Regions from separate parts of the Variovorax sp. 278MFTsu5.1 genome, predicted to be linked through region 2. Evidence: riboswitches for the same ligand, from Rfam matches in the RefSeq annotation. Region 2 holds a riboswitch; the other holds the start of a gene.
What was found. A riboswitch is a leader RNA that binds a small molecule or an ion and turns the genes downstream of it on or off. The one in region 2 is predicted to bind glycine.

Region 1: it holds a riboswitch for glycine, as region 2 does, so the genes downstream of both, gcvT (glycine cleavage system aminomethyltransferase GcvT) here and ABL844_RS04080 (D-amino acid dehydrogenase) in region 2, are expected to answer to the same signal.

What each region holds. Positions count from the first base shown of each region.
Region 1 covers NZ_CP157622.1:4,290,034-4,305,170, forward strand. The annotation lists gene ABL844_RS19935 (hypothetical protein) at 1-690, opposite strand, end outside; gene ABL844_RS19940 (hypothetical protein) at 687-959, opposite strand; gene denD (D-erythronate dehydrogenase) at 1,104-2,123, shown strand; gene ABL844_RS19950 (TRAP transporter substrate-binding protein) at 2,168-3,142, shown strand; gene ABL844_RS19955 (TRAP transporter small permease) at 3,243-3,755, shown strand; gene ABL844_RS19960 (TRAP transporter large permease) at 3,767-5,059, shown strand; gene ABL844_RS19965 (AraC family transcriptional regulator) at 5,078-5,860, opposite strand; gene ABL844_RS19970 (MFS transporter) at 5,959-7,146, shown strand; gene ABL844_RS19975 (hypothetical protein) at 7,228-7,686, shown strand; gene ABL844_RS19980 (hypothetical protein) at 7,800-8,348, shown strand; gene ABL844_RS19985 (YkvA family protein) at 8,398-8,808, shown strand; glycine riboswitch at 8,855-8,952, shown strand; glycine riboswitch at 8,965-9,078, shown strand; gene gcvT (glycine cleavage system aminomethyltransferase GcvT) at 9,124-10,296, shown strand; gene gcvH (glycine cleavage system protein GcvH) at 10,369-10,740, shown strand; gene gcvP (aminomethyl-transferring glycine dehydrogenase) at 10,909-13,824, shown strand; gene ABL844_RS20005 (hypothetical protein) at 13,859-14,113, opposite strand; gene ABL844_RS20010 (DUF3014 domain-containing protein) at 14,221-15,129, opposite strand.
Region 2 covers NZ_CP157622.1:944,292-959,428, reverse strand. The annotation lists gene ABL844_RS04115 (HAD-IIIA family hydrolase) at 1-417, opposite strand, end outside; gene ABL844_RS04110 (SDR family NAD(P)-dependent oxidoreductase) at 414-1,373, opposite strand; gene ABL844_RS04105 (D-sedoheptulose-7-phosphate isomerase) at 1,454-2,083, opposite strand; gene rfbC (dTDP-4-dehydrorhamnose 3,5-epimerase) at 2,189-2,737, opposite strand; gene rfbA (glucose-1-phosphate thymidylyltransferase RfbA) at 2,734-3,630, opposite strand; gene rfbD (dTDP-4-dehydrorhamnose reductase) at 3,654-4,544, opposite strand; gene rfbB (dTDP-glucose 4,6-dehydratase) at 4,541-5,617, opposite strand; glycine riboswitch at 5,870-5,977, shown strand; gene ABL844_RS04080 (D-amino acid dehydrogenase) at 6,068-7,375, shown strand; gene ABL844_RS04075 (RtcB family protein) at 7,395-8,801, opposite strand; gene ABL844_RS04070 (FIST signal transduction protein) at 9,011-10,291, opposite strand; gene ABL844_RS04065 (PhaM family polyhydroxyalkanoate granule multifunctional regulatory protein) at 10,337-11,098, opposite strand; gene ABL844_RS04060 (PLP-dependent aminotransferase family protein) at 11,179-12,624, opposite strand; gene ABL844_RS04055 (LysE family translocator) at 12,747-13,346, shown strand; gene ABL844_RS04050 (DMT family transporter) at 13,343-14,308, shown strand; gene ABL844_RS04045 (PLP-dependent aminotransferase family protein) at 14,371-15,137, shown strand, end outside.

The DNA of each region.
Region 1 (15,137 bases), 3.3 Mb from region 2:
GTTGTTGATGGCGTGGGCCTTCACCACCATGCCGGTGCCGGAGGCCGGGAGCACCACCACCAGTTCGTCCTCGTAGGCCAGTTCGGCGGCCCCCTGCAGGAAGTGCAGGCCGTCGATCGGCAGCGAATCGTTGACGGCCAACGCATCGATGCGCGCCACCAGTTCGCCGTCGGCCAGCAGGGCGCGGTGGTTGCGCACGTCGCGCATGAGCATGGTCATGAGTGGAAGCACCAGCAGGCCGGCCGCGGCCTGCCGTGCCTCGACCTCGAAACGCTCCGGTGCAGACAGCGCGCCAAGGGCCGCCTCCGCAGCCTGCCATTCGGCGACTTCTTCGGGGTCTGCCTCTTCGCCATCGTCCTGAGGCTGTGTCGCGCAGAACGGTTCGAGCGAGACGAGCAGGCCGGCCATGAGTTCGAGCGCCGCGCCGAAGAGCAGGCGCGGGTCGGCCCCGTCCTCCACGAGCGCGCCGCAGAACAGCGCCAGCAACGTGGCCCGGTGGGGATGCAGACGAGGCAGTTCGTCGGCCGCCAGCTGAAGCACATCGTTCTTCTCGGGGCTTTCGATCACCGAAAGATAGAAATCCCTGATCTCCTTGCGCGAGAAGAACGAGGACTGGCTGTCGAGATCGGCGTCGACGCGCACCGGCTGCCGCAGCGTCTCGAGGAAATCGGGCGGGAACTTGATCGTCATGGCGTCGTTGTTTCTGCACCGGGGTCGGGCTTTCGCACGTCAACGAGGCTGCGCGCCACGAACCCGGCGGCCGCGGCACCAACGATGGAGCCCACGAGCGAGAAGCCTGGCCCCGCCAGGCCGGCGAGCGCTCCCGTGCAACCGCCCAGGAACATCCAGGCCACCAGGGTTCGCCTGCGCCGGTACTGTGGCGAAGGCTTCTCGGCGAACATGCCGTTCGCAACGAGCCATGCCACGGCAAGAAGCCACAAGACGATGACCGTGAGCATGCAGTGTCTCCTGTCGATGAGGGGCGCTCGGTCGCGACGGATTCCGCTGCACAAGCTGAGATCGAGCATGCCACAGGCCTCCCGCCCTCGCCGCTGCCCGCTTATCCTCGAAGCTCTCAGGAGACAAGACAGGAGACCCGACCCATGCAGATCATCATCACCGGCGGCGCAGGCTTTCTGGGCGCGCGACTCGCGCGAACACTGCTCGCGCAAGGCAGCCTTTCACTGGCCGGCGCCGCGGCCCGTCCCATCGAACGCATCACGCTGGTCGACCGCGCGGCCCCGCCGGCCGACCTGACGGCCGACGCGCGTATCAAGACCATCACCGGCGACCTGAACGACCAGCTCTCGGCGCAGGCCGATGCCACGCCCTGGCGCGAGGCCGACGCCATCTTCCACCTGGCGGCCGCGGTGAGCGGCGAATGCGAGGCCGACTTCGACCTCGGCATGCGCAGCAACTTCGCCGCCACGCATGCGCTGCTCGAGCGGGTTCGCGCTCTCGGCACGAAGCCGGTGCTGGTCTTCGCCAGCTCGCTCGCGGTGTTCGGCGATTCGCCCGAGCAGCCGCTGCCGAAGGTGATCGAGGACCACACGCTGCCTACGCCGCAGACCAGCTACGGCATCCAGAAATTCATAGGTGAACAGCTGGTGGCCGACTTCACGCGCAAAGGTTTCGTGCGCGGGCGCAGCGTGCGGCTCATGACGGTGAGCGTGCGGCCGGGCAAGCCCAACGGCGCGGCCTCGGGCTTCTTCAGCGGAATGATCCGCGAGCCGCTGGCGGGGCTGCGCGCGGCCTGCCCGGTGCCCGACGAGACGCCTGTGGCCATTGCGTCACCGGCGCGCACTGTCGAAGGCATCATCCGCGCCGCCGAGGCGACCGATGCGCAATGGGGCCCACGCACCGCGCTGAACCTGCCCTCGCTGCCGACCACGGTGGGCGAGATGGCCGCAGCGCTGGAGCGCGTGGCCGGCAAGGCCGCCACCGCGCTGCTCGACCGCACGCCCGACCCGACGATCATGCGCATCGTGAAGACCTGGCCCGGCCACATCGAAACCTCACGGGCGAAGGCGCTGGGCCTGACCGCCGACGACAGTTTCGAGGCGGTCATCCGCGAGTACGTCCGTGAAAATCCCGACGCGGTGAAGCTCCCCGGCGTTGCATAGTCAGGTGCGCCTGACGCGCACCTGACTTCAACCCCGGAGACATCATGAAACTCGGCCACATCGCCGCCGCCTGCCTTTCGTTCGCCCTGGGCGCTTCCGCCTTCGCCCAGGCACCCACCGTTCTCAAGATCGGCTACGCGACCTCCAAGGAGTCGCACTACGGCGTTGGCTCCACGGTGTTCTGCGACGAGATCGAGAAGGGCACACAAGGCCGCTACAAGTGCCAGCACTTCGCCAACTCGGCGCTGGGCGGCGAGCGCGAGCAGATCGAGGCCATCCAGCTCGGCACGCAGGACCTGGTCAACACCTCGACCGGCCCGGTGGGCAACTTCGTGCCCGAGGTGAAGATTGTTGACATTCCCTTCCTCTTCCGCGACTACGACCACGCGCGCAAGGTGATGGACGGCCCCATCGGCCAGGACATCCTGACCAAGTTCCCGAGCAAGGGCATCATCGCGCTGGCCTGGACGGAGAACGGCTTCCGCCACATGACGAACAGCAAGCGCGACATCGTCAAGCCCACCGACGCGGCCGGCCTGAAGATGCGCACCATGGAAAACAAGGTGCACATGGACGGCTACCGCACCTTCGGCATCCTGCCCACGCCGATGGCCTTCCCCGAGCTCTTCGGCGCGCTGCAGCAGGGCACGGTCGACGGGCAGGAGAACCCGATTCCGGTGATCCTGGCCTCGAAGTTCTCGCAGGTGCAGAAGCACCTCTCGCTCACGGGCCACGTGTATTCGCCGGCGCTCCTGCTGCTGTCGCCGAAGGTGTGGAACAAGCTCTCGGACGCCGACAAGAAGGTGTTTACCGAGGCCGCGAAGAAGGCCGCCGTCGCCCAGCGCAAGAAGGTGAACGACGACGAGAACAACGGCATCGCGCAGCTCGAGAAGGACGGCATGAAGGTCACGCGCACCGTCGACGGCGCTGCCTTCCGCGAGGCGCTGAAGCCGGCGTACGTGAGCTACGCCAAGGAATTCGGCGCGGACAACATCAAGAAGATTACGGACGTCAAGTAAGCCGTCCCGAGCCGGTCTTCCGGCAACGCGCCCGGTCCGCCACAGTGCGCCGGGCGCTTCGTTTTTTCTTCTCTCCCGAAACAACAGAGAACAACTCAAAGTGCAAGCCTTCGAGCGCTACTTTCTCGCCGCCAACCGCTGGGCGCTGATTCTTCTGCTGGCCGCCATGTCGGTCATCATCTTCACCAACGTCGTGCTGCGCTACACCACCAGCCAGTCGCTCGAATGGGCGGAAGAGGTGTCGCGCCACATGATGATCTGGCTCACCTTCCTGGGCGCCGGGCCGGTGCTGCGCTACGGCGGGCACATCGCGGTCGAGAACCTGCAGGACGCGCTGCCGCGCAGCGCCGCGGTAGCGCTGCGCATCGTGGTGGCGGGGCTGCTCTTCGCCTTCTTCGGCTTCATGGTGTGGTACGGCTGGCTCTACATGCAGCGCACGATGTTCCAGCTCACCGCCGTCACGCAGATTCCGTTCGCCTACATCTACAGCGCGATGCTCTTCGGCGGCGTGCTGCTCGTCGTGCACTGGCTGCTGGTGGTGCGCGGCTACGTGCTGAACCGCGAGTTCGCGTCCGACGCGCACTTCGACGCCAACGCCAGCGCGTCGCTGTAAGGAGAACGACCATGGATGCAAGCCTCGTTCTCATCGTCTCCGCCTGCGTGTTCCTGGCCATCGGCGTGCCGGTGGCCTTCGCGCTGGGCCTTTCCACCGCCACCACGCTGATCCTGGCGGAAAACTATCCGCTGATGGTGCTGCTGAAAGAAACCTTCACCGGCATCGACAGCTTTCCGCTGATGGCGGTGCCCTTTTTCATCCTGGCTGCCGAGCTCATGAGCGGCGGCTCGCTCACCGAGGTGCTGCTGCGTTTCGCGGGCCAGTTCGTGGGCCACCGGCGCGGCGGGCTGGGCTACACCAACGTGGTGTCGCTGACCTTCTTCTCTGGCATCTCGGGCTCGGCGCTGGCCGACGCAGCGGGGCCGGGGTCGATGCTCATCAAGATGATGGACAAGGCCGGCTACGACCGCTCCTACGCGGCGGCGCTCACCGCCTCGACCGCGATCGTGGGGCCGATCATTCCGCCTTCGATCATCATGATCATCTACGCGCTGCAGGACGAGACGGTCTCGGTCGGCACGCTGTTCGCAGCGGGCATCCTGCCGGGCATCCTGATCGCGGTAGCGATGTGCCTGGTGAACTTCTACGTCTCGAAGAAACGCAACTACAAGGGCGACGGGCAGACACCGCCGCTGCGTGAGATCCTCATCACGACCTGGAAGGCGATTCCCGCGATCCTGCTGCCGGTGGTCATCCTGGGCGGCATGCGCGCGGGCTGGTTTACGCCCACCGAGGCCTCGGTGGTGGCGGTGTTCTACGCGCTGGTGTGCGGCAAGTTCGTCTACCGCACGCTCGAATGGAAGGCGCTGCCGGACATTCTTTCGCGCTCGGCCCTGCTGTCGGCCTCGGTGCTGATCATCATCGGCCTGTCGGCCTCGTTCGCGTGGATCCTGACCATCGAGGGCATTCCGCAGCAGATGGCCGAGTGGCTCATCGGCATGAACCTCTCGCCGTGGATGTTCCTGATCATCGTCAACATCTTCCTGCTGCTCTTCGGCATCTTCATCGAGCCGCTGCCCGGCGTGATGGTGCTGGCGCCGATCCTCGCGCCGGTGGCGGTGAAGCTGGGCGTCGACCCGGTGCACTTCGCGATGATCGTGATCTTCAACCTCACGCTGGGCATGATCACGCCACCGGTCGGCGGACTGCTGTTCGTGACCTGCAACGTGTCGAAGGTGCCGATGACGGCGCTGGTGAAGGAACTGGTGCCGTTCCTGTGGGCGCACGGCGCGGTGCTGCTCATCCTGACCTTCGTGCCGGCGCTGAGCACCTGGCTGCCGCACACGCTAGGGTTCAAGTAGCGCCGCAAGCTGCGGCGCTCAGCCGGGCCGGTGCAGGTACTGGCTCGGCGGCACGCCCAGCGTGCGCCGGAACATCGCGGTGAAGGCGCTCGGGCTCTCGTAGCCGTGGGCCAGCGCCACTTCAAGAATCGACGCACCCGCCGCCAGCCGGGGCAGGCTCAACAGCAGCCTCGCCTGCCGGCACCACGCGCCGAAGTTCATGCCCGTCTCGCGCTGGAACAGGCGCGCGAGCGTGCGGGTGTTCATGTGCAGGCGCGAGGCCCAGTCGTCCAGCGTTGCGGGCAGCGAGGGGTCGCGCACCAGCTCCTCGCACAGCGCGGCCAGCCGGGCGTGGCGCGGCATCGGCACGTGCAGCGAGAGCGCGGGTGCGGCCTCGATCTCGTCGAGGATCAGCTCCATCACCCGCTCGTCGCGGCCGCCCGGCGCGTAGTCCAGCGGCAGCGACACGGCCGTGACGATCAGCTCCCGCAGCAGCGCGCCGACGTGGATCACGCGGCATTCGCTGCCCAGGTCGGCCCGCGTGCCGGGTTCGACGAACACGGTGCGCATGCGCACCTCGCCCGCCATGCGGATCTGGTGCTCCATGCCGCCGGGCACCCACACGCCGCGACCGGTCGGCACCACCCAGCTGCCGGCTGCGGCGCTCACCAGCATCACGCCCGAGATCGCGTGGATGAGCTGGCCGCGCCGGTGCGTGTGCGGCGGAATGAAGGCGTCGCCCGCCGGGTCGGTCGCCAGCACCGCGACGGCGCGCGGGGTCGACTCGCCGTGCTCCGGCCGGAGATCAATTTCTTTGTCCATTTCTCGACGATGCTTGCCAATTCGTAGCAGGAACATCTTCTCACGGCTTCCTACGATGCTTTTTTCCACTCCTCCCGCAAACGAAAGAAGCATCCGTCATGAACAAGCGCCGACTCGGGCTGCTCACCGGCACCCATGCCGTCAACGACCTCTACCAGGGCCTCGTGCCCGCCCTGCTGCCCTTCATGGTGCTGGAGCGCGGCTACAGCTACACGGCAGTCAGCGGGCTGATGCTGGCGGCCACGGGCCTGTCGAGCGTGGTGCAGCCCCTCTTCGGCCTGTACGCCGATCGGCACCCGCGCAGCTGGCTGGTGCCCACGGGCTTCCTTGTCGCCGCGCTGGGCGTGGTGCTGGCGGGGCTGGGCCAGAGCTACCTGCTGACCTGGATCGCGATGGCGCTGTGCGGGCTGGGCATCGCGGCCTACCACCCACCGGCCACGGTGGCGGCGCGCGCGGCCGGCGGCGGCTCGCAGAAGGCGATGAGCGTGTTCTCGGTGGGCGGCACCATCGGCGCCTCTTTCGCGCCGGTACTGGCGGCCACCGTCGTGGGCGGCGGCCGCCTGTCGCACAGCTACCTGCTGGGCGTGCCGGCGCTGGCGATGGGCGTGGTGTGGTTCGCCGCGAACGCGCGGCGCGGCGCGGCCTCGGGCAACGCAGCAGCGGCCCGCAAGGCCGGCGACCACCTGATGAAGCCCCACAACGACTGGCGTGCCTTCGGGCTGCTGGTGGCGACCATCGTGGGCTGGTCTATTCCGTACGTCACGGTGATGTCGATGCTGTCGCTGCGCATCACGCGCGACCTGCAAGGTTCGGCCCTCCAGGGCGCGGCGGCGCTCACCATGTTCACGGCGGCGGGCGCCGTCGGCACGCTGCTCGGCGGCTGGCTGGGCGACCGCATCGGGCGCATGGGCACGATCCGCGCCGGTTATCTGCTTGCACTGCCCTCGCTCGCGGGCATCGTGCTCGCCCCGAGCGCAGGATGGGCGCTTGCCTGCACCGCGCTCTTCGGCCTGTGCATGTTCCTGCCCTTCGCCGCGCAGGTGACGCTCGCGCAGGACTACCTGCCGCGCAACCCGGCCACGGCCAGCGGCATCGCGCTGGGGCTGGCGCTTTCGGTGGGCGGGCTGGTGTCGCCGCTCTTCGGCATGCTCTCGGACGCGCGCGGCCTCGGCGTGACGCTGACGGCAGTGCTCTGCGTGCTGTGCGTGGCGACGGTCTTCGCGCTGCGGCTGCGCAACCGCGCCATACAGGCGATGCCGGCCGACGCCGAGGGGGCCGCCGCCTGACAGCGGCCCGGCGCATGTTCGCTGCCAGAATCGGGCGCAGGGCCGAGGGGCCGGCGAAACGACAAGGAGGGACACCGCGCCATGAATCGATTCCTGAGCTGCGTACTGGGGAGCGTGCTGCTGGCTCCGGCGGCCTTCGCCGCCGGGCCGGCAGCGACCACCGCGCCGGCAGCCGCCGCCGCACCGGCCGATCCCGCAGCAGACATCCGCGAAGTCGAAGCCGCAGTGCGCGCCTGGGCCGCCGCATGGTCCGCACGCGACGTGGCCCGCTACCTCGCCGCCTATGCGAGCGACTTCACACCCCCGCGCGGCCAGGACCGCAAGGCATGGGAGACCGATCGCCGCACGCGCATCGAAGAGAAGGCCGCCATCAGCGTGGAGATCGACAGCCTCGTCATCAGCCTCAAGGGGCAGGCGGCCACCGCCAGCTTCCAGCAGACCTACAGCGCCGACAAGCTGCGCGAGAAGAGCCGCAAGACGCTGGAACTGCAGCGCGTGGAAGGCCGCTGGCTCATCCGCAAGGAGGGCGCAGGCGGCTGATGCAGGCGCCCGGACGAGGCGGGACTCAATGGCCCTGTAGGCCAAACGGTTCACGAAGATGTCACCACATGCAACCATGCTGCAGCCTTCGTTTCCCCAAGGCTGTGGCTGCCATGTTTCCCACCAAGACCGACAAGGCGCGCAACGAACTCCAGGGCGGACAGCGCACGCTCACCCAGCGCGAACGCGCCCTGCTGCTGATGGCCGACGGCCGGCGCTCCCTGACCGACTTCAGTCCCCTCTTCGCCAACCGCGACGAAGCCGAGCGGACCATCCAGGCGCTGATCGAGAAGGGCTACCTGCAGGGCGCGAAGGCCGCGGCGGCGGAAGCCGAGCCCCCCGCACAGCCCGCGCCCTCGCCCATCCCCGCCGTCGAGCCGATCCAGGTCGCCACCTCAGCCGACACCTTCGACGGCAAGCGTTCGCTGGCGACCACGCGCATGTTCCTGTTCGACATCTGCGAGCGCATGTTCGTGCGCCGCGACCCGAAGTTCGCGCTGCAGATGCGCGACGCCCTGCGCGAGGCACGCGACCGCGAGGCCATGCTGACCATCGCCGCGCTGATGCTCACCGAGATCGAGAAGACCGCGGGCGCGGAGCGCGCCGAGTCGCTGCGCGAGCGCATCGACCGGCTGCTGCCGCCGGCCGAAGTGATTCACTAAGGACTTCGATCGGGGCGATGGCCGCCACGGCCTGTGACACCATCGCCGGGTGAATTCCCCGCCTCCCGCCTCCACCTCGTTGTCCGAGCGCCTTCGCAGCTGGGCCAGGCGCCTCAAGCGCGACGGCGTCACCCTCTGGTTCGCCTGCCGGCACGCCTCCACGCCCTGGTATGCGAAGGCGCTGGGTGTTTTCGTGGTGGCCTATGCGCTCAGCCCGATCGACCTGATCCCCGACTTCATTCCGGTGCTGGGCTACGTCGACGACGTGCTGCTGCTGCCAGGGCTGATCTGGCTCGCGGTCCGGATGGTTCCGGCGCCCGTGCTCGTCGAATGCCGCCAACGGGCCGATGCATGGATGCAGAGCACGGGTTCCAAACCGACCAGCCGCTGGGGCGCCGCGCTGGTCGTGGCCGTCTGGATCGCGGCCGGGCTCGGGGCCTGGTATCTGTGGGCGCGTTGAGCGCGGCGAGGCATATCCGCCGGCCGGGCCGCTCGATCAACTACACTCGCCGGGGTCAGGAGAGAGCCCCGCATGCCGGGGCCGCCGAAGGCGCAGGGGGCAAATTTCCCCCGAACGCTCAGGCAAAAGGACTGACGAGGCGCCGGTGAAAACCGGCGTTTCCTTGCTGGAGAGAGGCCGCCGCATCCAAAACAGGAGCAGCGGCCCACCGAAGGAGCAAACCCCGATCGTGGGGCGAATCTCTCAGGTAAAGCGGACAGCAGGGGTGGCCCATGGCTTGCGTCATGGATTTCGACTGCCCCTTTGGAGTGCCCCGTGGCCGCTTCCTCCGCATCCGCTACCGAACTTCTCAAGACGCCGCTGTACGACCTCCACCTGGAGCTGGGCGCCCGCATGGTGCCCTTCGCCGGCTATTCGATGCCGGTCCAGTACCCGGCGGGCCTGATGGCCGAGCACAAGCACACGCGCGACGCGGCCGGCCTCTTCGACATTTCCCACATGGGCCAGCTGCGCCTGGTCGGGCCCGACGCCGCGGCCGCCTTCGAGACCCTGATGCCCGTCGACGTGATCGACCTGCCCGCCGGCAAGCAGCGCTACGGCCTGCTGCTGGACGACGAGGGCGGCATCCTCGACGACCTGATGTTCTTCAACGAGGGCAACGGCTCGATCTTCGTGATCGTCAACGGCGCCTGCAAGGTTGCCGACATCGCCCATATCCAGAAGAAGATCGGCTCGCGCTGCGAGGTGCGCCCCCTGCCCGAGAACGCGCTGCTCGCGCTGCAGGGCCCGCAGGCTGCGGCCACGCTGGCGCGGTTGTCGCCCGGCGTCGAGCGCTTCGTGTTCATGACGGGCGGAGCGGTGCAGATCGACGGCATTGCGGCCTTCGTCACCCGCAGCGGCTACACCGGCGAAGACGGCTTCGAGATCTCGGTGGCCGCATCCGACGCCGAACGCCTCGCCCGCCTGCTGCTGGCCCAGCCCGAGGTCAAGCCCATCGGCCTGGGCGCGCGCAATTCGCTGCGGCTCGAGGCTGGACTTTGCCTCTACGGCAACGACATCGACACCACCACCACGCCCGTCGAGGCCTCGCTCAACTGGGCGATGCAGAAGGTGCGCCGCGCGGGCGGCGCGCGCGAAGGCGGTTTTCCGGGTGCCGCGAAGGTGCTCGCGCAGTTGGCCGCCTCCACCGCCGGCGCGGCCGGACACACCGACCACGACACGCTGAAGCGCAAACGCGTGGGCCTCGTCGCGCTGGAGCGCATTCCGGTGCGCGACGGCACAGTGCTGCAGTCTTTCGAGGGCCAGGACATCGGCACTGTCACCAGCGGCCTGCTCGGCCCCACGGCCGACCGCTGCATCGCCATGGGCTACGTGGCCACCGCGTTCGCCGAGCCGGGCACGCGCGTGCAGGCCATCGTGCGCGGCAAGCCGGTGCCGATGGAGGTCTCGACCATGCCCTTCGTGCCCACACGCTACTACCGCGGCTGAACGCGGCTGAACGCGGCCGACCGGCTAGGCTCTGCACCCCCGAACCATTTTTTCCACGAGGAGTTTTCCACCATGAGCATCAAGTACACCAAGGACCACGAATGGGTGTCGGCCGAAGGCGACGCGGCCACCGTCGGCATCACCGTGCACGCGCAGGACGCGCTGGGCGACGTGGTGTTCGTCGACCTGCCCGAAGTCGGCAAGACCTTCGCGCAGGGCGATGTCGCCGGCGTCGTCGAATCGGTGAAAGCCGCCGCCGACGTGTTCATGCCCGTGTCGGGCGAAATCACCGAAGTGAACGAAGCGCTGCGCGCCGACCCGTCGCTCGCCAACAGCGACCCGCTGGCCGCCGGCTGGTTCTTCAAGGTCAAGCTGAGCGACCCCTCGCAGCTCGACGCGCTGCTGGACGCGGCCTCGTACGACAAGTTCGCTGCCGAATCCTGATCCTCGAAATCGGACAGCCGAACGCAGAAGGAATACAAAAACTACGCAGAAGTCGCAGAAGAAACCGAATCATCTTTTGGTTTTCCTTCTGCGACCTCTGCGAAACCTTCGCGACTTCTGCGTTCTGACCCCGCTCCTCCGCCCCAAGCTCTTATCAACAGCACTGCCATGTCGAAGCCCGCTGCCCTTCCCACCCTGCAAGAACTCGAGAACGCCGAAGAATTCATTGCCCGCCACATCGGCATCGACGCGGCGGACGAGGCGCGCATGCTGCCGGCGATCGGGTCGGAAACGCGCGCCGAGCTCATCGAGGGCATCGTGCCCGCCGCCATCCGCCGCTCGAAGCCGATGCGCCTGCCCGCCCCGGTCACCGAAGCCGACGCGCTGGCCGAGCTGAAGGCGATGGCGTCGAAGAACAAGGTGTTCCGCAACTTCATCGGCCAGGGCTACTACGGCAACCACACGCCGGGCGTGATCCTGCGCAACATCCTCGAGAACCCCGCCTGGTACACCGCCTACACGCCCTACCAGGCCGAGATCTCGCAGGGCCGCATGGAAGCCCTGCTGAACTTCCAGACGATGGTGTGCGACCTCACGGGCATGGCCATCGCCAACGCCTCGATGCTCGACGAGGCCACGGCCGCCGCCGAGGCGATGACGCTGGCCAAGCGCAGCGTGAAGAGCAAGAGCAACGTGTTCCTCGTGTCGGGCGACTGCCATCCGCAGACCATCGAAGTCATCAAGACCCGCGCCGCGCCGCTGGGCATCGAGGTCAAGGTGAGCACCGTGTCGGAAACGCTGCCGCACCTGATGGTGAGCGGCGCCTTCTTCGGCGTGCTCGCGCAATACCCCGCCACCACCGGCCACGTGCACGACCTGCGACCGCTCGCGGGCCATGCGCACCAGTGCGACGCCGCCTTCATCGTCGCGGCCGACCTGCTGGCGCTGACGCTGCTGGCGCCTCCCGGCGAATGGGGCGCCGACATCGTCTGCGGCACCACGCAGCGTTTCGGCATGCCGCTGTGCAACGGCGGCCCGCACGCCGCCTACCTGGCCTGCCGCGACGAGTTCAAGCGCTCGCTGCCGGGCCGCCTGGTGGGCGTGAGTGTCGACACGCACGGCCAGCCCGCCTACCGCCTCGCGCTGCAGACGCGCGAGCAGCACATCCGCCGCGAGAAGGCCACTTCCAACATCTGCACCGCGCAGGTGCTGCCGGCCGTGGTGGCCAGCATGTACGCCGTGTACCACGGGCCCGACGGCCTCACGCGCATCGCGCAGCGCGTGGCCGCGCTCACCGCGGTGCTGGCCAAGGGCCTCGCGCAGATGGGCCGCGAGCCGGTGAACGCCACCGCATTCGACTCGCTGACCATCCGCACCGGCGAAGACACGCAGGCGATCATCGAACGCGCGCACGCGGCCGGCGTCAACCTGCGCCAGCGCCTGCAGCAGCACCTGGGCATCTCGCTGGACGAGACCAGCACGCGCGGCGATGTCGAAACGCTGTGGGGCCTGTTCGCGCCCGCCGGCAAGCAGGCGCCGCGCTTCGACGATCTCTCGGGCAGCACCACGCCGCTGATTCCCGAGGAGCTGCGCCGCAGCAGCGCCTTCCTCACGCACCCGGTGTTCAACACGCACAAGAGCGAGACGGCGATGCTGCGCTACATCCGCAGCCTGTCCGACAAGGACCTGGCGCTCGACCGCAGCATGATCCCGCTGGGCAGCTGCACCATGAAGCTCAACGCGACCAGCGAGATGATCCCCATCACCTGGCCCGAGTTCGCGAACATCCACCCCTTCGCGCCAGCCGACCAGCTGCAGGGCTACGCCCAGCTCGACGCCCAGTTGCGCGCCTGGCTGTGCGAGGCCACCGGCTACGCGGGCATCAGCCTGCAGCCCAACGCCGGCTCGCAGGGCGAGTACGCGGGCCTGCTGGCCATCAAGTCCTTCCACGAGGCCAAGGGCCAGGGGCATCGCAACATCTGCCTGATTCCGTCGTCGGCGCACGGCACCAACCCGGCCAGCGCGCAAATGGTCGGCCTGCAGGTGGTGGTGACGGCCTGCGACGCGCAGGGCAACGTCGACCTCGACGACCTCAAGCGCGCCTGCGAGAAGCACAGCGCCAACCTGGCCGCGGTGATGATCACCTACCCCAGCACCCACGGCGTGTTCGAAACCCGCGTGAAGGAGCTGTGCGAGCTGGTGCATGCGCACGGCGGCCGTGTGTACGTCGACGGTGCCAACATGAACGCGCTGGTCGGCGTGGCCGCGCCGGGCGAGTTCGGCGGCGACGTGAGCCACCTGAACCTGCACAAGACCTTCTGCATTCCGCACGGCGGCGGCGGCCCGGGCGTGGGCCCGGTCTGCGTGGTGGAAGACCTCGTGCCCTACCTGCCGGGCCATGCCACGGCCGGCGTGGCGTCGAACGGCGTGGGCGCGGTGTCGGCCGCGCCTCTGGGCAATGCGGCCGTGCTGCCCATCAGCTGGATGTACTGCCGCATGATGGGCGCCAAGGGCCTGCAGGCCGCGACCGAGACGGCCATCCTGAGCGCCAACTACATCAGCGCTCGCCTGAAGGACCACTACCCGACGCTGTACGCGAGCCCCAACGGCCACGTCGCGCACGAGTGCATCCTGGACCTGCGCCCGCTCAAGGACACCAGCGGCGTCACCGCAGAAGACGTAGCCAAGCGCCTGATCGACTACGGCTTCCACGCGCCCACGCTGAGCTTCCCCGTGCCCGGCACGCTGATGGTGGAGCCCACCGAGAGCGAGCCGCTGGCCGAGCTCGACCGTTTCATCGACGCGATGATCGCCATCCGCGGCGAGATCCGCCGCATCGAGGAAGGCGTCTGGCCGAAGGAGGACAACCCGCTCAAGCACGCGCCGCACACGGCCGCGAGCCTGCTGGGCAGCGAGTGGAGCCACCCGTACTCGCGCGAGCTTGGCGCGTTCCCGCTGGCCGAACTCAAGAGCGCCAAATACTGGCCGCCGGTCGGCCGCGTCGACAACGTCTACGGCGACCGCAACCTGTTCTGCAGCTGCGTGCCTGTGAGCGAGTACAGCGAGGAAGCCGAAGAGGCCTGAGCGAAGTGACCGAGGGAAAGGAAGCCGCGTCCTTCTATGACGAAGGGTCGCGGCGGTAGATCGCCCACTTCACGGTGAGGATGTCGGCCGCGATCTTCGCGGCATTGACGCCCGCATAGGCCTCCGACGGATCGAACATGAATGCCTCGCGGTAACGTTTGATCTGCGCGTAGTCCCGGTCGAAGGTCATCGGACCCATGAGTTCGGCGGGGTCTGTGCCCGCGGGAAGCGCGAGGAATTTCTCCGAATCGGTGGCACTCTGGTAGAGGTCGACGCTCATCTGGTTCATACGGTTGTCCTCCGGAGCTTGGGTTTCGGCAACCAAGCCTCCGCGACAACCGCAGGGCATGCAATCGGTGTGCGCCTACACGGAGCGCCGGAAGAACGCCCGCTGCGTCAGGGCTGCTTCTTCCTGGCCACGTCGCCCGTGGCCACCTGCTCGCGGAAGGCGCGCATGGCGGCCTTCACCTTGCGCTCGTTCTCCAGGCCCATGCGCACCATGATCTTCTGGCCCGAGGACATGGCCTCCAGCTGCGGATCGGCGTACTCGTAACGCACCCACGGGCGCTGCGAGGGAACGTCGCCCTTCACCTCGACCAGCCGCACCTGCACCGGACCGGCGGGCTCGGGCGCCTGCAGCAGGTGGTCGATCACGGCGACGAGCCTGTCGTTGAAGTAGCGCCCCGGATAGCCCAGCTCTTCATAGGCCTTCTGGAAGAGCGGATAGAGCCGCGCATAGGCCTTGGCCGCCTTCGCCGGATCGACCGACTCGGCGAACAGCACGATCGGGTTGTAGCGCGCCGCGTTGTTGGCGGCGATGACCTGCTTGTCGCCCTGCCCCGAGGTGATGAAGCGCTGTTTGGTCTGCTGCACCGGCCACGCGCTCGCGGGCGCCTGCTCGCGCGCGAGGTTGTCCACCGTCGCCACGAAGCGGCGCACGATGCCGTCGAACTGCAGGAAGTCGGCCACGTTCTTGCTGCCGAACAGGTCGACGAGCGCCTTCATCACGCGTGTATCGGTGTCGGTGGCAGTGGTCAGGCCCGCGTCGGGCACCGCGATCCCGTCCATCGGGTTTCGCGGTTCCTGGGGTTGAGGTGCGGGCGCGGGTGCCGGCGCGGGCGGCGCCCCGTCGTTCGGGGCCGTGGCCACCGGCGTGGCCTCGGGGGCCTGCTGCTGTTGCTGGTACCAGCGCCAGCCGAAGAACGCGGCCGCGAGCAGCACGAGCACGCCGACGACGATGGTTCCTATGGGCGTTTCGCGGCGGGGCCTGAACTCGGGGGTGTCGCGGGTGTCGCTGTCGGACATAGGGGCGG
Region 2 (15,137 bases):
ATCCGCCGGATGATCATTCGGATGCAGCAGGAGGGTGGCATCCGCACCTGATGCTTCGTGTGCGGCCAGCATGTGCCCGATATCGATGTCGAACAGCGTGTCGCCATAGACGACGATGAATTGATCGTCCAGCTCGTCCAGGCATGCTAAAAGGGCGCCCGCCGTTCCGCGCGGCTCGCCATCATCGAAAAGACGCACCCGACTGGGAAACTGTCGCTGCTCGAAGAAGGCCTGAATCTGGTCTGCCGCGTGGTTGACCAGAACAGCGACGTCATCGATCCCGTGATACGCAAGCGTGCGGACCTGAAGCTCCAGCAATGGTGTGCCATTGACATCCACGAGAGGCTTGGGCCGCCCATTCAGGCGCTCTGCCAGCCGGGTGCCCTTGCCGCCCGCAAGAATGACCGCTTGTGTCACTCCGCCAGCTCCTCGCGCGCGATCTCGTCGACCGCGCGCACCATGGCTTGCGTGGAGTCAAGCCGAGGGCTCCAGCCACTGGCGGCCAGACGCTGTGTCGAATAGCGGAAGCGCGGCACATCGCCCACCCAACCGCGGTTGCCCTCGCCAAAGATGATGTCGGCTCTCGGAGAGACTCTGTCGCGCACCGTCTTCGCAATCATGCGCACCGTGACCCCATCGTCCTTTGGCCCGATGTTGAACACGTTGTAGCGCCCCTCGATCCGGCTTATGTGCAGCATTGCGTCGATCAGGTCGTCGACGTGCAGATAAGCCTTCTGCTGGGTACCGTCCCCGAGAACCTGCAGTTGGCCAGGGGTAGCCTTCAGCTTGCGGATGAAATCGAAGATCACACCATGAGTCGCCGGCACACCGATGACGTTCGGAAATCGGAAGATGTCTGCGCGCGGGAGGAAAGCTTCAACCGCTGCCCGGATCTGCGCTTCAGATGCCAGCTTCATGGCTCCGTAATTGGAGATCGGCTGCAACGGGCCGATGTCCTCATGAATTTCACGCTCGCCGAGATCGCCGTAGATGGCCGAACTCGATGCGAAGTGCATTTCCGGAATTTCATGCCGGCGCATCGCTTCGAGCACGGCAAAAGTGGTCTGAAACGTGCGATCGCGGTCAATGCGTGGATCGGCCACCCCTGCCGGGATATCCGAATTGGCGGCCAGATGCCAGACATGAGCAACAGGCGCACCGGCCTCTTCGATCGCCGCGGACAAGGCATCCAGATCGGAACAGTCCACTTGCCGAAAGCTGAAACAAGTATGGTTGTCGAATTCCGCCACTAACTCACGCCGTCCACGTGACAGATCATCCAGAGCCAAAACAGCGCCACCTTCTCCAAGCAGACGGCGTGTCAGGTTGACAGCGACAAAACCAGCGCCACCGGTGATCAGGTGCAATTTCATTGGAATCTCAAAATAGAAAGGCCTTTGAAGACAGCAGACCTTGAGCTAGAAGTTGCCTGCCCAGGTCGGCATGTCAGATGCTAGAACTTGAGCGTTCCCAGCAGGGAGGGATCTGTCAGATGGCTCTGGCGAAGGTATTGCGCAAGGATGTGCATCAGCGACTGATGCACATCCTCAATGACACCGTAATTCTCCGCATCAACGTGAAGACTGACATCGGCGAGACGAGCAGAATCGCCACCAGAAAATCCTGTCATGGCAATCGTTGCCATCTTCATCTCGCGCGCTGTGTTGAGAGCCTTGACGATGTTGGGCGAAGCCCCGGATGAACTGATTGCGATGAGGACGTCTCCCTCGGAGGCCATCGACGTCAGCTGGAACGAGAACATCTCATCGGGGCCAATATCGTTGACGATCGCGGTAATCAGTTCGACAGCGGACGAGAGGCTATTCACCTTTGGCTTCAACCAGCTATTGCTGCGAACACCTTTCATGCAGTCGCAGACTAGGTGATTGGAGATGGCTGCCGACCCTCCATTCCCGCATGAAAAGATCATCCGTCCCTGGGCAGCGCGTTCTGCAAGAAGACGCCCGGCGGCCGCAAGCGCGCCACGATCCACGGTCTTGGCTGCAGCCGCGATTCTTTCGAAATACGCGTCTGCGTACAGTCCAGCATCTTTTATCTGGTGTTCTGGAAAGAATGAAGGCATAAAAATCCGGGTACAAGTTATGAAAATATTGAGTAGCAGGCAGATCCGAAGGCCTTGACTACCCCTTTGGCCGCAGCGGAAAAACCAATCCGCGACGCGCGTCTTCTATTCGAAAAATTCCGCCTGCTTCATCGGCAACCCGGCGCTATCCTTGGCCGAAAGAGCAGGGACCTGTCCAATATTCGGCCACTCGATATCAAGAGAGGTGTCGCTCCACAAGATGCATCGCTCATGCGCAGGCGCGTAGTAGTCGGTAGTCTTATACAGAAAGTCAGCCGTGTCGCTCACGACCATGAATCCGTGCGCGAACCCTGCGGGCACCCACAATTGCCGGTGATTGCTTTCCGTCAATTCGACACCGACCCATTGCCCGAAGGTGGGAGAGGATCGACGGATATCCACGGCCACATCGAACACCGCACCACGAACCACTCGCACCAGCTTGCCCTGGGGCTGTTGGATCTGATAGTGCAACCCCCGCAAGACGCCCTTGCCGGAGCGCGAATGATTGTCCTGCACGAAATCGACGTGATAACCCACGGCCTCATCGAAGGCTCGCTGGTTGAAGCTCTCCATGAAAAATCCCCGCTCATCACCGAACACCTTCGGCTCGAGGATCAGAACGTTGGGAATGGCCGTTGGCGTAACCTTCATCGCACCGCCCCTTCCTTGAGCATTCGTTGCAGATACTGGCCATAGCCGTTCTTGCGCAGCGGTTCCGCCAGCTTTTCGACCTGGGCAGCATCGATCCAGCCGGCTCGCCACGCGATCTCTTCCGGGCACGCGATCTTCAAACCCTGCCGATGCTCCAGCGTGGCGATGAACTGCCCCGCTTCGAGCAGACTCTCGTGCGTGCCGGTGTCGAGCCAGGCGTAGCCACGCTGCATGATCTGCACGCTGAGCGCGTTCCTGTGAAGGTACGTTTCATTCACAGCCGTAATCTCCAGCTCTCCGCGCGCGCTTGGCTTCACGGCTTTGGCGATATCGACGACCTGGTTGTCGTAGAAGTACAAGCCGGTGACGGCGTAGCTGCTCTTGGGCTCCGCCGGTTTCTCCTCAATGCTGCTGGCCTTGCCTTGCGCATCGAAAGCGACAACCCCATAGCGCTCCGGGTCATGCACATGGTAGGCAAAGACCGTGGCACCTTCGGCCTTGTTGTCCGCGTTATGCAGCAGTGTGGCCAGATCGTGACCATAGAAGATGTTGTCACCCAACACGAGCGCACTAGGCGAGTCACCCAGGAAAGTTTCGCCGATGATGAACGCCTGCGCCAAACCGTCGGGACTCGGCTGCACCGCATACTGCAGATTGATGCCCCACTGGCTGCCATCCCCCAGCAGTTGCTGGAAGCGCGGCGTGTCCTGCGGGGTGCTGATGATCAGGATGTCTCGCATGCCACCCAGCATGAGCGTGCTGAGCGGGTAATAGATCATCGGCTTGTCGTACACGGGCAAGAGTTGCTTGCTCATCGCCAGCGTGGCCGGATGCAGGCGCGTGCCCGAACCGCCGGCCAGGATGATGCCCTTGCGTTGCGTCGTCTTGGTCATGCTCTTTCTTCTCGTGGGATTCTTCAAAGGATCTCGCGCAGCATGCGCGCGACGCCTTCCTGCCATGGGGGCAGGCGCAGGCCGAACGTGGTCTGCAGCTTGCTGGTGTCGAGGCGCGAGTTGTGCGGGCGCTTCGCGGGCGTCGGGAATGCGCTGGTCGGCACGGCCTCGACGGCGTCGGGCCCGGCCTTGAGTTCGACGCCGGCCTGCTGCGCCATTTCGAGCACGAAACGCGCGTAGCCGTACCACGTCGTTTCGCCGCCGGCGATCGCGTGATAGAGGCCGACCTTGGAGGGATCCTGCAGCGTCGCGCGGATGGCGTGCGCCGTGACGTCGGCCAATAGCTCCGCGCCGGTGGGCGCACCGAACTGGTCGTCGATGACAGTCAGCTTCTCGCGCTCCTTCGCCAAGCGCAGCATGGTCTTGGCGAAGTTGCCGCCGCGCGCGGCGTACACCCAGCTGGTGCGGAAGATCAGGTGCCTGGCGCAGTGCCGGGCCACCAGTTGTTCGCCTTCGAGCTTGGTGCTGCCGTAGACGCTGAGCGGGCCGGTCGCATCGCCTTCCTTCCACGGCGTGGTGCCGCTGCCGTCGAAGACGTAGTCGGTCGAGTAGTGCACCATCAGCGCGCCGATATTCTGGGCCGCCTCGGCCACGACGCCGGGCGACGTGGCGTTGAGCCTGCGCACTAACTCAGGTTCGCTCTCGGCCTTGTCGACGGCGGTGTGTGCCGCTGCATTGACGATCACGTCGGGGCGCACCTTGAGCACCGTGTCGGCGAGTTCCTCGGGCCGGCTGAAGTCGGCGTGGAAATCGGTGCTGTCGAAGTCGAGCGCGACCAGTTCACCGAGCGGCGCCAGGCTGCGCTGCAATTCCCAGCCGACCTGTCCGCCCTTGCCCAGCAGCAGCAGCTTCATGCCGCGGCCTTCGCGTTGTTGTCGTACTGCTTCTCGACCCATTCGCGGTACGCGCCGCTTTGCACGTTGCGCACCCATTCGCTGTTCGCGAGATACCACTCGACGGTCTTGCGGATGCCGGTGTCGAAGGTTTCGGCGGGCTTCCAGCCGAGTTCGCGCTCGAGCTTGCGCGCGTCGATGGCGTAGCGGCGGTCGTGACCGGGACGGTCGGTGACGTAGGTGATCTGTTCCTTGTACGGCTTGCCGTCGGCGCGGGGGCGCAGTTCGTCGAGCAGGGCGCACACGGTGTTGACGATCTCGATGTTCGGCTTCTCGTTCCAGCCGCCCACGTTGTAGGTCTCGCCGAGCTTGCCGGCTTCGAGCACGCGGCGGATGGCGCTGCAGTGGTCCTTCACGTAGAGCCAGTCGCGCACCTGCATGCCGTCGCCGTACACGGGCAGGTTCTTGCCGGCCAGCGCGTTGACGATCATCAGCGGGATCAGCTTCTCGGGGAAATGGAACGGGCCGTAGTTGTTCGAGCAGTTGGTGGTGAGCACCGGCAGGCCGTACGTGTGGTGCCAGGCGCGCACGAGGTGGTCGCTGGCGGCCTTGCTGGCCGAATAGGGGCTGTTGGGCTCGTACTTGTTTTCTTCGGTGAAGGCTGGGTCGGTCTTGGAGAGCGAGCCGTAGACCTCGTCGGTTGAGACGTGCAGGAAGCGGAAGGCCGACTTCTGCTCGGCCGGCAGCGCGCCCCAGAAACCGCGCACCGATTCGAGCAGCCGGAAGGTGCCGAGCACGTTGGTCTGCACGAAGTCCTCGGGGCCGTGGATCGAGCGGTCCACGTGCGACTCGGCGGCGAAGTTGACCACGGCGCGGGGCTTGTGCTCGGCGAGCAGGCGGTCGATCAGGGCGCTGTCGCCGATGTCGCCCTGCACGAAGATGTGCTTGGGGTTGCCTTTGAGAGACGCGAGGGTCTCGAGGTTGCCGGCGTAGGTCAGCTTGTCGAGATTAACGACGGGCTCGTCGCTGTTCGCGATCCAGTCGAGTACGAAGTTGGCGCCAATGAAGCCGGCACCGCCGGTAACCAAGATCATGGGGTCCCCTGAGTGTTGAAGGTGATCGCCTGACGCGATCGACGTTAACTAGGGATTATCCCATCGGGTCAAAACGCTGAAACAAAGGGCATGGTCACGCTTTCGTGCATCGTGTTTACAATTGCACCCGATTGCAGGAGAGTGGGTCACTCGTCAGGGTGCCCTTACCGAAGGCGCAAACTCCCATAAACGCTCAGGTCAGCCCAGCGGAATCCTGAAGATTTCTGCAAGGGCTCAGTACTGCATCACATCGAAACGCCGTCTGGAGAGTCGTCACCATGCGTGGCGCACCGAAGGAGCAAATTCGTTGCAAGGGCGCAACGGATGAATCTCTCAGGTACCGAGGACAGGGGGAGCGGCAACTTGGACGGCGGGCGTCCAGTTGCTTACTATTTAATGAAATAGTACACACCCCCGCCATTCAAGCGCTGCGACCTCAAGGTACTTGAAATGCGCGTGATCGTCCTCGGCGCCGGCCTGCTCGGCGTGACTTCGGCTTACTACCTTCAGCAACTCGGCCACGAAGTGACCGTGATCGACCGGCAGGCCACCCCGGCCGCCGAAACCAGCTTCGCCAACGGCGGGCAGATCTCCGTCAGCCACGCCGAGCCCTGGGCCAATCCCAGCGCGCCGCTGAAGGTGCTGCAATGGCTGGGCAAGGAAGACGCCCCGCTGCTCTTCCGCATGCGCGCCGACATGCGCCAGTGGCTCTGGGGCCTGCAGTTCCTGCGCGAATGCACGCCGGCGCGCACCCGCCACAACATCGAACAGATCGTTCGTCTGGGCACATACAGCCGTTCGATGTTGCAACAGTTGCGCCGCGACACCGGCCTCAACTACGACCAGCGCACCCAGGGCATCCTGCACTTCTATACGACGCAGAAGGAGTTCGACGGTGCTCTCGAGCCCGCCGAGCAGATGCGCACCCTGGGCTGCGAGCGCCGCGTCATTTCCGCCGACGAGGCCGTGAAGATCGAGCCTGCCCTCGCCCACATCCGCCCCAAGCTTGCCGGCGCCACCTACACGGCCGAGGACGAGTCCGGCGACGCCAACCGCTTCGCGCGCGAACTCGTGGGGCTGGCCGCCGCCGCGGGCGTGAAGTTCCTGATGAGCCACACCGTCACCGCGCTGCGCGAGGCCGGCGGCAGCATCGACCACGTCGAGGCCACCGACAGCGAAGGCCGCTTCCAGCGCATCCGCGGCGACGCCTTCGTGCTGGCGATGGGTTCGCTGAGCCCGCTGTACGCAGCGCCGCTGGGCATCCGGCTGCCGATCTACCCTGCGAAGGGCTACTCGGTGACGCTGCCCGTCAAGGACGCCTCCAAGGCCCACCAGGTCTCGCTGACCGACGACGAATTCAAGCTCGTGTTCTCGCGCTACACCTCGGCCTCGGGCGACCGCCTGCGCATCGCCGGCACCGCCGAGCTCAACGGCTACGACCGCGACCTGAACCGCGTGCGCTGCGAAGCCATTGTGCGCCGCGTCGAGGAGCTCTTCCCTGGCGCCGGCGACACCACCCAGGCCCAGTTCTGGACCGGCCTGCGCCCAGCCACGCCGAGCAACGTGCCGCTGATCGGCAAGACGAAGCTGCCGAACCTGTTCCTCAACACCGGCCACGGCACCCTGGGCTGGACGCACGCCTGCGGCTCGGGCAAGTCGATCGCGCGGATCGTGAGCGGGCTGGAGCCGGAGGTGGATTTCGCGTTCACGGGGATGCCTGCGCCCAAGCTGCGCGTTCCGCAGCCCGCCCTGGGCTGACGAGCCGGCAGGCCCCGGATCACGCCTTGAAGGTGATCCAGGGCCTGAGCCGCACCGCGCATCGAATCAGCCCGGCGCGCTCCTGTGCGTCGATCACCTCGCCGATCGGCTTGTAGGCCTGCGGAGCCTCCTCGATCCGGCGCTCCTCGCGCAAGGTCACGCATTGCCAGCTGGCCTGGGGGTCGGCGGGCGCTGGCCGCATCGCGCGCACCTGTTGCCGGCGCATCCGTCGGCCGGCACCGTGGCTGCACGACCAGAGCCAGTCCTCGTGCCCGAGCCCGGAAGCCAGATAAGAGTAGTCGCCCATCGAGCCCGGAATGAGCGCCAAGTCGCCCGCGTTCGCCGGCGTCGCTCCCTTGCGGTGGATGTTCATGCCGTGTTCCCGCAGCACGGCGTTGTGCGGCACGTCCACCACCAGCTTCGACGACGCGGCGCCGAGCAGTTCGGCGAAATCCTTCCGCACCAGCTCGGCCAGCACGACCCGGTTGGCCCACGCGTAGCGCGCCGCCACGCCCATGGCCTCCAGGTATTCGTCGGCCAGCGGCCCCGCCAGGCCATAGAGACCGCTCTTCGGATGGCGCAGGCCCTTGGGCCATTCGTCGCGGGCACGGTCCATCCAGCGGCCACCCACATGGAACCCGATGTCGCGCGAGCCGCTGTGGATCATCACGACCACATCTCCCGTCTTCAGGCCCGCACGGTAGGCCTCGTGGCGGTCCAGGACATGGTCGACCACCTGCAGCTCCACGAAATGGTTGCCGCTGCCCGGTGTGCCGAGGCAGGGGTCGCGGAACACCTCGTGGCGGCCGCCGGTGTAGGCCTCGGGTGCGTGCCGCGCACTGCCGCCGAAGCTTGCGAGGCCGATGCAGGCATCGAGCTCGGCCTGCATCCGGTCGCGGTCGCACGACGACCACAGCCCGCCGCTGCGCACCGCCTCCAGGAAGGCCGAGGGGCCCACGTCGAACAGCGCCCTGAACGCCGCCGTGTGCACCGGCACGTCGCGGCCGTTGTCGAGCAGGCTGCGCGTGAGCCGCTCGACCAGCCGCGTCTTGTGCGGAGCCACCTGGTCGAGCGTGAGCCCGGTGGTCAGCAGCCGCATGCCGCAGTTGATGTCTGTGCCCACCGCCGCCGGAATGACGAAGTCGGAATCGGTCGCGACGACGCTGCCGACGGGCGCGACGGAGCCCGGGTGGAAGTCGGGCGTCGCGCAGGCCTTGCACACTCCCTTCCCACCGTTGGGCGAGCGCACGCTGGCGAATGCCAGCAACTGGTTCACCGCCTTCTCTTCCAGCGGGAGGCTGGGCGGCAGGAGCACCGTGGCCTGCGAGGCCTCATGGTGCAGGTGATAGACGCCGTCGCGGTAGTCGACGGCAATGCCGGCGCGCGAGAAGGCACGCTGGAGTCTCGAGAAACGAGGATCGCTCATGGCTGCTGTTCCATTCGGGAAACCATGTCGGTTTCCTGCCTCGTCGCACTTTGCGTGGCGAGGCGAAAAAGATCGGCCGCGCTCGCGGGAGACGCGATGCGCAGCTGGCTCTTTCTTGCAGCAGCAGAGATTCAAGAAAGCGGGCGGATTCTAGCGACGCATCCTCCCGCCGAAAACTCGCCCGTCGCTTTTTCGCGTCGGGCGCCGGGTCAGTCGGGCGCAGTGAACACCGTCAACACCCCCGTATACCCATACAGATGGTGCCGCGCGATCTCGCCCGCGGCGAAGAAGCCCACCAGCGGCACATCGCCCAGCGCGTGGCGCACGATCTGCAGCTCCGCCCCCGGCGCGCCGAAGTGCGGGCCGCCGCGGCCGGAGCAGCTCACGTAGACGGCCCCCGCGATGCGCCGCGCCGGATGCGGCGCGGCTTCGGCCTCGCCCGCCGCCACGGCGCGCGCGGTGGCGAGCGTCTGCTCTTCAGGTTCCAGTTCCTCGCGGATTTCCGCGCAGATGCGCATCAGGTCGGCGCGCGCGGCCTGGGCGTTGCGTCGGCAGAAGGTCAGGCGCATACCGGCCTCCGCGGTATCGGCGATGGCGATGCCGCGCCGCGTGGGGTCGAGTCCGATGATGTGGCGCACCAGAACGTCGGCGCCCAGGTCGCCGGTGCGTCGGATGCCGTCGCTTCCGGCGTCGGCCAGGCCGACCAGCGTGTTGCGCACCGCGTCGATGGCCTCCTGCGGGCGTTCGAGCGACACCTGCAGGTCAGCCAGCAGCACGTCCAGCGCCGGCTCGCCGTCGAGCTTCAGAAGCAGGTTGCCGTCGGCCTCGGTGATCTCTCGTTCGCGTACCGCGCCCGAGCGCAGCGGCTGGCAGCCCTGGGTGACGCGCGACACCAGCCGCACGCCTTCGCCGAACACCACGCCCGAGAGCCCGCCCGAGAACACGCCGCCCGCGGCCCCATGCCCACGGATGTTGCCGTTGCCGCCAATGGCGAACTGCAGCGCGCCGCCGCGCCCCGAAGAAAGGCCACCGAACAGGTAGCCCGTGTCGGTGCGCCCGGCCATTTCCCCGATCAGCTCGGCCAGGTCGGGCGTGGCGGGGTCGGCGTGCACCAGCGCCGTGTGCGCCTCGAAGCCGCTCATTTCCGAGTTGCCCAGCGGCGCGACGCCGGAGAACACGCGGTACTGGTCGCTCGGCAGGGCGCAGAGCATCAGGGTCATGCCGGGTTCGTCGAAGTACTCGGCGTTGTTGGCCGACACGCCGATGCCGACCGTGCCGGACCAGTCGGTCACCTCGGGCAGTTCGGCGCTCAGGTGATCGAGGATGTCCTGCGCGTCGTTCGCGTAGTGGTCGGTGATGTAGAGCAGCCCGAGCGTGGGCGCGGAGGCGTAGTCGGGCAGCGCCATCTGCGCCCGCAGCTGGGCGAGCACGAGGCCCGCCGCCATTCGCCATTGCGGATGGGTGGCATGGCCGGAAGGAAACAATTTCATGATGCGTGCCAACCCGTTCTGAAATAGATGGATGTGTGCAGGACGTCAGCGTCGCGCGGAGGTTCGCTTGCGCGCGGCGGTCGATGCCTTCTTCTTCGCGGCCGGAGCCACAGCCTTCTTTGCTGCAGGGGCGGGCTTGCGGGCCGCCGCCGGCTTGCCGCCGATGACCGAGCCGACCGCATCGGCCAGCGGCTGGGCCATGGCCGGCACCTTCAGCTGGGCCGCATCCTGCAGCGCCGTGCTGGCGATCTGCTGGAACTGCTCGGTGAGCGAGCCCCACCACTGCATCGGGTCGACCACGCCCGCGCCGTCGGCCGCCGCAGCTTTCGCCTTGGAGGCGGCCGGCTTGCGGCTCGGCTTCTTCGGCGCCGGGGCTTCTTCGACTTCCTCCTCGGGCGCCTCTTCGTCCTCGATTTCCTCCGGCTCGGGCTCCGGCGCGGCCTTGCCGGGAGCGGGCGTTACGGCAGCCGCGGCGGCGGTCGCCTGCCGGGTGAAGGCGCTGGCGATGTCTTCCATGCGCACATTCATGCCGCGCAAGGTCGACAGCGTCATCTTCTGCACTTCCAGCGCCTGGATGGTGGCCTTCAGCGCGTGGCCGTTCTGCTCCAGCCAGTACTGCACCGTCTTGAGCTCCTGAATGCGCTTGTCGACCTCCTCCACGCTCAGCGTGGGCGCCACCCAGCTCGCCAGGCTCGGGATGCCCGGCACCGAACCGCTGCCCGAGGCCGCGCCGCCGGCGAGGTTTTTCAGGAAATCGAATCCGGGAACGAACTGGCTGAAGTCGAAGGGCTTGCTGGCGTTGCTCATGCGGGAGGTCTCCTGGGGTGCCGGGTATGGGTTTTCTTGTGCTGCCAGCTTACTCCAAGCCTCCGGGCTTTTAGCGTCCGTCAGAGCTCGCTTCTCACCTTGCTGAAGACTTTCCAGAAGGCCGCGTCCTGCGAGGTCGCGAAGTTGATCCGCATCATGGTGCTGGGCGGCCGGCGCGCATGGAAGAGCGAGCCCGGCGCCAGCAGGTAGCCCTGGTCGAGCATGCGCTGCGTGAGCGCGTCGGTGTCCACGCCGGTGTCGACCCAGCCGAAGAGCCCTGCGGGCTCCGAGGCGAAGGTGCAGCCGTGCGCCATCGCCAGCTTCACCGCCCTCCCCCGCGCCCCGTCGAGCCGGATGCGCACGCGCTCGGAGTGCCGGCGCAGCTGCCCCTGGTCGATGCACCACGACAAGGCCCGCTCGAAGAGCGTCGGCGAGGTCAGCGTGGCCAGCAGCTTGGTCTCGAGCAGCCGCTCCTTCAGCTCGGGCGGCGCGGCCAGGAAGCCGATGCGCCAGTTGGGCGCCAGGATCTTCGCGAAGCCGCTGACGTAGATGGTGCGCTGCAGCCCGTCGAGCGCGCTCAGACGGGTGGCGTGCTCGGGCGCGAGGTGGCTGTAGGTGTCGTCCTCGACGATGTGGAAGCCGTGCTCGTTGGCCAGCTTGAGCACGCGGTGCGCGCTGCCCGGCGTGAGGCTGTAGCCGGTGGGGTTGTGCAGCACGCTCACGCTGACGAAGAGCTTGGGGCTGTGCAGCTTGCAGTACTGCGCCATCACTTCCAGGTCGGGCCCGTCGGCGCGGCGCGGCACCGGCAGGATGCGCATGCCCAGCGCCTCCAGCCGCGCGAACTCCAGCGCCCAGCCGGGCTCCTCGACCATCACCGGGTCGCCCGGGCGCAGCAGGGTGCGGCTCACGATGTCCAGCGCGTGGGTGGCGCCGACGGTGGTCACGATCTGGTCGGGCGAGGCCGGCACGTTGATGCCCACCAGCTTCTGCGAGAGGCTGCGCCGCAGGCTCATGTCGCCGGCGGGCTCGCCGTACTGGAGCGACAGCTCCTGCAGCGCGGCTGTATTGGTCATGCGCCGCACGGCCGTGGGCATGAAGGTGGAGGCCATCCAGTCGGGCGGAAACACGCCCATGCCCGGCTGCGGCTTGTCGCTCGGGCGGTGGAACATGCTGCGGATCAGCGAGCTGGCGTCGGCCGGCACGCGCGAGGCCATCATCTGCACTGCGATTGCAGCGGGCACGCCCATCGCGCCGTTGGCGTCCGCGCCGTTCGCCGATCGGGCGTCCTGCGCGGGAGCGGAATCGCGCACGTAGAAGCCGCGCTGTCGCCTGGCCTCTACCAACCCCTGCGCCAGCAGCTGGTCGTAGGCCGCGACCACGGTGTAGGGGCTCACGCCCTGCTGCCGCGCGCACTCGCGCACCGAGGGCAGCCGCGCGCCCGGCGGCAGCAGCCGCGTGCGGATGCGCTCGGCCAGGCGGTCGGCGAGCTGCCCCGTCAGCGACTGTGTGGAGGTGCGTGTGAGCATGCGTCGTCCGGGCTGTGCCGGTTTCCCTGGCTTCTGTGTCGAAGGGATGACCAATACAGATTGCCTGATTGTTCGATCATCTGTACTGGAACTGTAATGGTCGCAAGTTTAGAGTGTGTGTCATGAACTGGCAAGAATTCACCGCGCTGCTGGTGCTGGCCACGGCGATGAGCTTCTCGCCCGGCCCCAACACCACGCTTTCCACCGCCCTGGCGGCCAACGGCGGCCTGCCGCGCGCCATGCGCTTCGTGGTCGCGGTGCCGGTCGGCTGGACCCTGCTGCTGGCGCTGTGCGCCGCCGGCATCGGTGCGCTGGTGGTGGCAATGCCCTCGCTGCGGCTGGCCATCAAGGCGCTGGGCATCGGCTACCTGCTGTGGCTGGCTTGGAAGCTCAGCGGCAGCGCCACGCTCGGCAAGGCCGATGGCAAGAGCCTCTCGGTGGGCTTCGGCCAGGGTGTGATGCTGCAGTTCGTGAACATCAAGGCCTGGCTGCTGGCGCTCACGCTGGTTGCGGGCTGGATCGCCGGGCAGCCCGACGCGCTGCACCGCTTCGCGATCGTGGCGCCAGTGATGCTGGCCTATGCCTTCGTCAGCAACTTCGCGTATGCGCTGGTCGGCGCCATGCTGCGCGACTGGCTGGCCAAGGGCTCGCGCCTGCTGTGGTTCAACCGTGCAATGGGCCTGGTACTGGTGCTCACCGCCTGGTGGATGGTGGGCGTATGAGGAGCATCAAGGACGAGACGCTCGGCATGTGGCTGGGCGTGCTGGGCGTTGCGATGTTCGCCGTCACGCTGCCGATGACGCGCCTGGCCACCGGCCCGCAGGAGGCGCCGCAGCTCTCGCCGTGGTTCGTCACCCTCGGGCGCGCGGCGCTGGCGGGCGTGCTGTCGGCCGTCTTCCTGCTGGTGACGCGCTCGCCGCGCCCGGCCCCGCATCAGTGGAAGCCTCTGGGCATGGCGGTGCTGGGTAACGCCATCGGGTTCCCGCTGCTTCTGGCTTATGCGCTGCGCGTGGTCACGGCCAGCCATGCGGCGGTGGTGACGGCGCTGCTGCCGCTGGTCACGGCCGCCGTCGCGGCCTGGGTACTGCATCAGCGCGCTCGGCTGGGCTTCTGGCTCTGCGCCATCGCGGGCAGCCTGCTGGTGGTGGTGTTCTCGGTGCTGCGCGCCAGCCAGGGCGGACACGGCTTCGGCTTCGAATGGGCCGACCTTCTGCTGGTGGGCGCGGTCATCGCGGCCTCGCTGGGCTACATCTACGGCGCGCAGGTCACACCCTCGCTGGGCGCCGAGCGCGTGATCTGCTGGGTGTGCGTGATGGCGCTGCCCGTCACCCTGCCGGCCACGCTGATGCTGTGGCCCACGCAGCCGGTCGCCACCGCCTCCTGGCTGGGCTTCGTCTACGTCGGCACTTTCTCGATGTGGATCGGCTTCTTCGCCTGGTACCGCGGCCTGGCCCTTGGCGGCGCGCTGCGCGTGAGCCAGACGCAGCTGCTGCAGCCTTTCCTGTCGATCCTCGCGTCGATCCCGATCCTGGGCGAGCCGCTGGACGTGGTCACGCTGGCCTTCGCGGTCGCCGTGGTTGCCACGGTGGTCATCGGCAAGCGGCTGTCGCAGCCGGCGGCGCCTGCCCCGGCGCCCACACGCGGCCTGGACGACAAGCGGGCCCATGTCGTGTACCGTGACTGATCCGCGCCGTTGCGCCCTCCCGAACATCCGAATCTCACCTCACCGCCTGAAAGAAGAAAGCCATGAACTGGAAACTCGCCGCCCGCGCCGCCAAGATGAATCCCTCGGTGCTGCGTGAAATCCTCAAGGTCACCGAGCGCCCCGGCATCATCAGCCTGGCCGGCGGCCTGCCCTCGCCCAAGACCTTCCCGATCCAGGCCTTTGCCGACGCCTGCGCCGAGGTGCTGCACAACGACGGCCAGGCCGCGCTGCAGTACGCCGCGAGCGAAGGCTACGCGCCGCTGCGCCAGGCGGTGGCCGACATGCTGCCGTGGGACGTCGATGCCTCGCAGGTGCTCATCACCACCGGCTCGCAGCAGGGCCTCGACCTCGTGGCCAAAGTGCTGATCGATCCGGGCAGCAAGGTGCTGGTGGAAACGCCCACCTACCTCGGCGCGCTGCAGGCCTTCGGCCCGATGGAGCCGCACCCCGTGGGCGTGGCCAGCGACGACGACGGCGTGATCGTCGACGACCTCGTGGCCAAGGCCAAGGACGCGCGCTTCATCTACCTGCTGCCCAACTTCCAGAACCCCACCGGCCGCACCATGACGGAAGAGCGCCGCGCCGCCGTCTCGGCCGCAGCTGCCGCCGCCGGCCTGCCCATCGTGGAAGACAACCCCTACGGCGAACTCTGGTTCGACGAAGCCCCGCCGCTGCCGCTGGCCGCGCGCAACCCCGAGGGCGTGATCTACCTGGGCTCGTTCTCGAAGGTGCTGGCACCCGGCCTGCGCCTGGGCTTCCTGGTGGCGCCCAAGTCCATCTACCCGAAGCTGCTGCAAGCCAAGCAGGC